One region of the Pedobacter sp. KLB.chiD genome, then DNA from elsewhere that is predicted to be linked to it. Evidence: riboswitches for the same ligand, from Rfam matches in the RefSeq annotation. Region 1 holds a riboswitch; the other holds the start of a gene.
What was found. A riboswitch is a leader RNA that binds a small molecule or an ion and turns the genes downstream of it on or off. The one in region 1 is predicted to bind fluoride.

Region 1 (4,435 bases):
ACGATCCCGATGGGCTTTGGGGAGGTTTGGGCATGGCTTTCCAGCCCCATATATAAAAGTGGGAACAAACAGAAAATCTGTTTAATACGGATCATGTCTTTAAATTAAAATTTAAGGAAAAAGATTTGACGGACGTCTTGGACAGGAAACACGGTGATTAACCGGCCGTCGTCACTTCATCATTTGAAGGACCTGTCAATAAAAGAAAATTGAGATAAATCTCAGATCCGAAAGACCTGGTTGGAAATATAAATTGGGACTGATCCGGCAATCCTGTATCTGATCTCAAGAAAATACCTGTTTAGGTTAGAGGCTAAAAGCGAAAGCCCCAAAAATAAGATGACGCCGATAAGAAAAGCTTCCAAAACAGGAAGCACGGTTTTCTTGCGTTCATCAAGGATACACTTAAATTGTCTGGTAATTTTTGAATCCTTTCCAAGCGGAGAAAAGCTACCTTTGTACTGCGCAGCTGATTTTATTCCCCGGGCGGACTCTAAAAGGGAGAGGTTGGATAAAAAAAAGATATTGCCCAAAGAGATAATCAGGTACAGCAAGACGACTCCAATTATAGAGCAATTTGGTACCTGCTTAACTTTCAAACCCTTCAAATTTAACAACCTAAATATATAGGCGCTAAAATCTGCATTAATCTAAAAAGATGAGAGGATAAACCGCAACAAAACCGTTACAAAATATCAACAAATATTAGGTTACGATATTTCTCACCCTACTTTCGATTGTCATCGAATAATTTCTTTTTCCTATACTGTCCCTCCATCTTGTTGTTCAAAACTTTATCAAAATTAACCACAGCTTCACAATGCTCAAAAAGGGTCGAACTTCCGCGGGTTGACCCTACTAAGTGGCAATATGAGGCATCTAAAAAGTATGCCTCTTATTTTTTAAACATTAAGAACTTGAAAATAAGTCACTTACAATAGATTAAATTGAATTTTTCGGTTCGAACTTTTTAGAATTTTCCCTAAAATTAAGATATACCGCAACTATTTATAAAACACCAATTGTCTAGACATCAGTGTTGAACTCCATAAACTGCTATCTAATTAGCCAAATAAGCATGTGGATTAGTTTCAATTGCGAACATCGATCAGCTTGAATATTATTCAATTATAGGATAAACGGGGGGAAATCCGTTTGGTCTAAATTTTTTTACAATTATGCGCAAATGCCATGTAGCTTGCATTTAATTTAGAAGGTACATACCCTCGGTTTAACAACGTGATTGATTTAACACCGCCATTGAAATGAAATTTGTATTTTTTGTTTTTTGAAATAATTTGATGAAGCGGGAATTGAAAGTTCATGCATTATTTAATGCATTCCTCAACTCGCATCTAGCCTTCATTTTCATAGAATTCGAATTATCAAGTACTCATCATCAAAAACTGAAATTCTTATTTGAATAATGGAATGAGTTTATGAGAATCATATCCTAAAAAACCCATTTTTTTAAGGCTAGAGAAAGGACATACCAAGAACAACCTCAAACCTTGGTAAATATCAAATAATGAGGGAATAATGAAAATAAAATGAATGGAATAAATTTGCCTATTTATAAAAATGAAAGGGCAACTAGAATGCTGCCCTTAATCAATTAATGCTCACGGTGATTGGCATCTTAAGCAGCTACTCCTGTCATTCTTCTGCATTCTTCCGCACAAGCCTTACAAGCATCTGCACATTCCTGACAATGCTGGGTATGATGATTACTACACTCATCTCCGCATTGCTGGCAAATATCTGCGCAAATACGGCAAATGTCTTGAGCAAAAGAGCTACCCATACTCATCAATTGAGCGGCAGAGTAGCAGATGGCTGCACATTGCATATCAAGCTCAATACACCGCGCCATCATTTTCACGTCTTCTTCCTGAGTGCATGAACTTGCACAATGATTGCAAATTGAAGCACACTTTAAGCATGCATCAATACAGTTTTTCCATTCATGGTATCCCATAACTTTAATTTTTTAGGGTTATAAAAAAAATTCCTATATAGATAACATGGTTATTTCCAGGCGGTTTCATTTTGTTTAAGAAAAGCTTTAATCCCGTGATATGATGCTTGTTTAAACGGTAGAAGAATAAGAAACTGGTTCTCGTATTCAAATAAGGAGGAATAGTGATAAATTAAATTCTCAACACCTACTTTAAGATTTTGCACATCATTTTATTAGTATTATATTTGCAATACGGAAATGGTGTCCTTCCGATTCAACCGCTTTTTTCAAAAGCTGATGGCGCCTACAATAGAAATTCCAGCAGGTAATAAAATCTGCCGGTCAAAGTATTGTAGGTGAAAAAATTAAAAATAAATTCTCAACTCTTATTGCTGGCAGCTATCTTAATTGCGCTTGTCTTACTTTGTCTGTCTGCCAAAGTGAGATCAGTGTTAGCAATGGTCCTGCCGGTTGAAACTGAATGGTTCTTGTGGATAAATCAGCACCATAATGCATTCTGGGATACGATCATGTACTGGGCCAGTGATAAGCGTTTTTGGCTTCCTTTTTATGCCTTCATTATTTATTGCCTCTTCCAGAATTTCTGCAAAAAAATTTGGCAGGTTCTTATTACCATTGCGCTACTAGTTGCTAGTGCAGATCAGATTGCTTCAGGACTGATTAAAAACACCGTTAAGCGTCTACGCCCTTCCCATGAACCGAATCTAACTACGATCATTCATTTAAGTAAAGCAGGTGCGGGTGGGATGTATGGATGGCCATCCGCTCTTTCATCACCTATCTTCAAAAGCATTCTTTCCGCTGGTTCGGCATTTACCGGATCATTGCCGGAGCAACGGTTCTTGTACTCATTTACTTTGGAATTATTCAATAACGGAAAATTAACATAAAACTATGTGGTGGATCTACGCGCTATTATCAGCTTTCTTTGCTTCCCTTACGGCCATCTTTGCAAAAGTCGGCGTAACCAATGTCAATTCTGATTTGGCTACTGCCATACGAACGGTGGTAATACTGATTGTAGCCTGGGGGATCGTAATGGCCAGAGGCGAACTTAAAGGAATTACGGAACTGTCAAAGCATAACCTGCTATTTCTTTTTTTATCTGGCCTTGCCACCGGCTTGTCCTGGATATTCTACTACAAGGCTTTGCAGATCGGGAAAGTGTCCCAGGTCGCCCCTGTTGATAAGTTGAGTGTTGCCCTAACTATTATACTTGCAATGGTGTTCCTGAAAGAAGCTCTTACCCTGAAAGTATTCTTTGGTGCCCTGCTGATCATTGGGGGAACACTGGTTTTGATCTTTTGAGAAACTCAATTATTTGTAAGCAACCGAAATACTAAAAATCAATATAAAACAAAAAACTATGAAATTAACTAAAATTCATGCCCGTGAAATTTTGGATTCCAGGGGCAATCCGACAGTAGAAGTAGAAGTCACTCTTAACGGAACAACAGCAAGGGGTATTTCTCCATCCGGGGCAAGTACGGGTGAAAAAGAAGCCGTAGAGCTTAGAGATGGTGATCCAGAGCGCTATAATGGTAAAGGCGTGGAAAAAGCAGTAAAAGGGATTAACGTCGAAGTCGGCAAATCAGTCACCGGCTTATCCTTTGAGGGTCAGCAGGCCTTCGATGATCATATAATTGGTCTGGATGGAACCGAGAATAAATCAAGGCTCGGCGCAAATGCGATGCTTGCGGCCTCAATCGCCTTCGCCCGGGCTTCGGCCGTTGCAAAAGGGATTCCCTTGTATAGGCAGCTAGTGGAAAGGGAAGGTTACGTAATGCCCGTACCGTGCATGAATGTCATTAATGGGGGAAGGCATTCTGATAACAACATCGATTTTCAGGAATTTATGATTGCCCCTCATAACGCCCCCTCGTTTAAGGAAAGTATCCGTATGGGCGAAGCTGTTTTTCATTCCCTGAGAAGTCTGCTAAAAGCGAAAGGCTATTATACCGGAGTTGGTGACGAAGGTGGGTTTGCGCCAAATCTGAGTTCTAATGAGGAAGCCGTCCAAATCATCATGGAAGCGATACATATTGCCGGTTTTGCTCCAGGCAAGGATATTTCCCTTTGTCTTGACCCAGCGACCAGCGAAATGTGGAATAATGGAAAATATGAATTTTATAAAAGTTCTAAAGAACGGATCACAACAGATGAAATGATTGGCTTTTGGGAAGGATGGTTAAAAGAGTACCCAATTATCCTGTTGGAAGACGGGTTGGGCGAAAACGATTGGGAGGGATGGAAAAAGCTGACCAGCCTTTTGGGAGACAAAGTGGAATTGGTTGGAGATGATATATTCTGCACCAACCCGAGTATTATCCAGCAGGGAATCGACCAGGGCATTGCAAACAGCGTACTGATTAAATTGAACCAGATCGGTACAGTTTCCGAAACGCTAAAGGCCGTAGAACTAGCCCAAAAAAACGGTTACAATTGCTTTATTTC
Region 2 (4,435 bases), 610 kb from region 1:
TATGCGGGTAACTTTTAAAGATTATGCTTTCTTTATGCCAATGGATATCGTAGGCAAAAAAGTGGTTTTGGATGGCTTAGCCAAGAAACAAACCATCTCAGTAGAAACCTTGCGTCATTATGCAGAAGATGCTAAAAAATCTCCTGAAGAAGTTGCCAAAATTACTGAACCAAAAAAAGAACTCGCTTTTGAAGCTAAGGGTGTGGTGATTTTAGATAAGTAATTCCCAGAATTAAACATGATAGTATTCGTCACCCTGAATTTATTTCAGGGTCTTAAAGATGCTGAAATAAATTCAGCATGACGAAACAGGAAAACGAGACAAAAAATAACCCCGATGCAGAGTATCTATCGGGGTTTGTTATTTTCTATGGTTTCAGCTTACAAAACCCAGTTCCAGCCAAATTCATCAGGCGCTAAACCGTAACGGATATCATTTAGTTTTTTAGAAATGCCGTTTGAAATATGTCTTGTAGCAGGATCGGTCAACTTATAGATCTGACCATTATAACCCATTTCGCCTACGTGCGTTACTGTTGCTGCAGTTCCGGCGGCAAAAGCTTCGGTCAAGCTTCCGTTCTCTATCCCTTCAATTACTTCCTGAACAGAAACCCTACGCTCTTCAACTTCTACTCCAGCTTCTTTAGCCAGCTTGATAATCGTATCACGGGTTACACCATCTAAAACGGTACTGCGCACAGATGGCGTAATCAATTTACCATTAATTACAAAAAGCAAGTTGGCTGTTCCGGCTTCTTCAATAAACTCATGGGTTACTGAATCTGTCCAGATCAATTGATCGTAGCCTTCTTTTTTAGCTTGCTCAAAAGGATACAATGAACGGGCATAATTTCCCGCAGTTTTGGCAAAACCAACCCCTCCTTCGTCTGCACGTGTAAATTCAGTTTCTATTTTAACTTTTAATGCACTACTGTAATATGGACCTGTTGGCGTAGTTAACAAAACAAATTTATAGGTATCTGATGCCTTAACCCCCAAGTAAGGATCCATTGCAAACATCACCGGACGGATATACAAAGCGTAATCTTCCTGATTTGGCACCCACTTCTCATCAATATTGATCAGCGCAGCCAAACCCTGCATAAAAATTTCTTCAGGAACAGCCGGCATCGACATCCTGGCTGCTGATTTGTTAAAACGCTCGAAGTTTTTATCGGCACGGAACACGCTGATTTTTCCATTTGGCTGACGATAAGCCTTTAATCCTTCGAAAATTGCCTGTCCGTAATGAAGTGCAGAAATTGCCGGGCTCATCGGAATAGGGCCGTAAGGAAGAATCTGTAAATTTTTCCATTCGCCATCCTCATAATCGGCAGTGAACATGTGATCGGTAAAAACCTTACCGAAAGGTAATTGTGAAAAATCAGTAACCGTTAATCGTGTTTGATCTGTTTTGGTGATTTTTATATCTAATGTCTCGGTCATAATTTATTAATTTTGAATAACTGATTTTTGAATGCGTGAATGATTGTGTCATGCCATTCAATCATGCTGTCATTTTATAATTCAATCATTGGTTATTTGCGCAAATTAAGAAAAAGCAGCCTTTTTTAATAGCTTTTTGCAATATTAATCTTTGTTTTTGAGTGTTTTAAGTACACTAAGCACCCAGCCTTTACCCCACTCCTCCATTTGCATATCGGTCCATAGAAACGGATAAAAGATTCGCTTCTGAAAACGCGGAGGCAGATACTTTTGCCAGTTGGTTCCGCCCGTTGCGGCAATATCAACCGGATCTTTCTCCAAATAACGTACAGCCGATTTATAATGCGATAAAGGCCATTCTACGTTAACGTACAGATCAAGTTTACGTAATTCATCAGCAAGGGCGGAAACATCTGCTCCATTAGCCTGCAAGTTATGGTATAGCGCCGAAAAATTAGTTGAAATTCGGTTTTTGGCCAATTGCAGAAACTGAGCGGCATACTTATTGATAAATTGCTTTAAAGTTAAAGTTTGCTTACCGGAAGCCAGTTCAGTGGCTCCAAATTTCCAATAAATATGTTCGAATTGTTCTTCTATTGTTGCAGTGCTTAGTTCTTCCCGTTTGGACTTGTCTACTAACCGGATAAAATCCGTAGCACAGATCTCAATCATCCGGTACTGCCCCGATTGGAACCCACTGGCAGGCAACAACGACATGCGAAATTTCAAGAACTGTTCTTTCTCCATACCATCAACCATAACCTCAAATGAGTTGGTTAAGGCATTGAAATAAGCATTGATCCGTTTTACCCGTGCAGTAAAAAATTCTGCGGTTAAATTTTCATGTTCCGCAATCTGCCTGCACTCGTGCAGGGCAAGCTTAAAATAAAGCTCGGTAATCTGGTGGTACATAATGAAAATCTCTTCGTCAGGTATCGGTGTTTTAGGACTTTGCAGGCTCAGCAAAGTATCCAGATGGATATAATCCCAATACGTTAAGAAATCGGCATATAAAAGACCATCAAGGTATGATGCCATATCCTGTCCCATTGCCGTGTATTTTTCCTGCAGTCGATGTAGTTTGTCTTTTATCTCGGGTGTAAAATCCATGGTTTAAAGTTAGCTGCACAAAGGTGATAAAGATTTTGCAACAAATAACTAAATTTTATACATTTGAAACAACGGCGATGGGGTACCGCCAAAACCGCCCAAACAGGCTGATGACTCCTACGATTTTTATTTAAAATTGAATTCAAATGCCTGTTAACAAACTAACAGAAGGATTTCTTCTGTCTATCAAACACTTTATTAAGATCGACTTCGGATTACTTCTAACGAGCACGATAAAGTGGCTGTTCATTTCTGCCATGTTAGGTGCAATTATTGGCTCAGCTTCTGCCCTGTTTTTGGCAACATTAAACTGGGCAACCGATTATCGCGAGCAACACCTGTGGATGATCGCCTTCTTGCCTATTGCAGGTATTATAATTGGTCTTTCTTATCATTACTGGGGTACGAAGGTTGTTAAGGGAAACAATCTTTTGATTGAAGAATTACAATCGCCAAAAAATGTAATTCCACTGATGATGGCGCCACTCATTTTTGCAGGTACGATTATTACCCATTTATTTGGCGGATCGGCCGGAAGAGAGGGTACAGCGGTCCAAATTGGAGGAGCCTTTGCCGACCAGTTTACAAAACTGCTTAAACTTAAAACCAGAGACAGGAAAGTGATCCTCATCTGCGGGATTAGTGCAGGTTTTGCCTCTGTTTTTGGAACACCCTTAGCAGGTGCTGTGTTCGGACTGGAGGTTTTTGTGATTGGAAGCTTAACCTACAGTTCAATTCTTCCATCATTTATCACAGCAATTATTGCCGATTATGCCTGCAAGGCCTGGGGGGTTGGGCATACACATTATTCGGTAACCACTGTACCAGAAATAGATTCGATAAACCTATTATCATCTTTAGGCGCAGGCATATTGTTTGGTCTTGCCGCTAGAAGCTTTTCTGCATTAAACCATTCGTTATCCACCCTTTTTACCAAAATTAAATACCCACCTTTGCGTCCGTTTATTGGCGGAATAATTTTAGTTGGAATTATTTACCTCATCGGGAATACACGATATATCGGCTTGGGAATTCCGGCAATTTCAGAATCTTTTATAAAACAAGAGGCCTCTTATACCTTTGCGATTAAATTATTTCTAACTGCACTTACCTTGAGTGCAGGATTTAAAGGTGGTGAGGTTACTCCACTTTTTTTTATCGGGGCCACACTGGGTAGCTTTTTAAGTTTTTTTATCCCCTTGCCGATAAGCCTGCTGGCAGGCATGGGTTTCGTGGCCGTTTTTGCTGGGGCAGCGAACACACCTTTAGCCTGTATTTTTATGGGAATAGAGTTATTTGGTGCGTCATCCGGGATTTATATTGCACTGGCCTGTGTTACGGCTTACCTGTTTTCGGGCCACACCGGGATTTATAAATCGCAGACTATCGGGGCGCCGAAGCACTTGTTGTTGAAGAGGCATCAGTTTTTAAGATAGCTTTGACAACCTTCTCAACAAGAGGCCTGTAAGGTTGTCAAAGCTTATCAAACATGATATTACCCTGAATGTCCAGAGTGAAATTGTAGATATTCTTTTTTCCCTCCAAACCAATTCAGTACTTCTTGTTTCTTTAATTTAGTAGTGGTTTCAAGTAGAATCCGACTGTAAGAGCTCCATTTCCAATCTCTGAAATCGGAAATAAGATTATGCTTTTGAGGATTAGAATGAATATAATAAACGAGCCTTGTAAAATATGATTCGTCGTTTATCTGAGCACGTTTAAATGGCGTTTGAAATAATGTACCTATTCTTTTATGCTGGATATTAAATGCCAATGCATAGGATTGAAAGAACATCCTGAACTGTTTGCTCACTATATCATGCACAGAAATATCACGAATTGAATTGGTAATCTTTAAACTTTCTTTAACCCTGATTAG

Region 2: it holds a riboswitch for fluoride, as region 1 does, so the genes downstream of both, ACK1I8_RS19705 (voltage-gated chloride channel family protein) here and ACK1I8_RS00330 (hypothetical protein) in region 1, are expected to answer to the same signal.

Annotation. Positions count from the first base shown of each region.
Region 1 covers NZ_CP178207.1:66,265-70,699, reverse strand. The annotation lists gene ACK1I8_RS00340 (TolC family protein) at 1-95, opposite strand, end outside; gene ACK1I8_RS00335 (four-helix bundle copper-binding protein) at 1,640-1,804, opposite strand; fluoride riboswitch at 2,206-2,274, shown strand; gene ACK1I8_RS00330 (hypothetical protein) at 2,317-2,871, shown strand; gene ACK1I8_RS00325 (EamA family transporter) at 2,876-3,289, shown strand; gene eno (phosphopyruvate hydratase) at 3,348-4,435, shown strand, end outside.
Region 2 covers NZ_CP178207.1:4,763,169-4,767,603, reverse strand. The annotation lists gene ACK1I8_RS19720 (DUF4920 domain-containing protein) at 1-223, shown strand, start outside; gene ACK1I8_RS19715 (branched-chain amino acid aminotransferase) at 382-1,446, opposite strand; gene ACK1I8_RS19710 (tryptophan 2,3-dioxygenase family protein) at 1,591-2,556, opposite strand; fluoride riboswitch at 2,621-2,683, shown strand; gene ACK1I8_RS19705 (voltage-gated chloride channel family protein) at 2,703-3,992, shown strand; gene ACK1I8_RS19700 (transposase) at 4,052-4,435, opposite strand, start outside.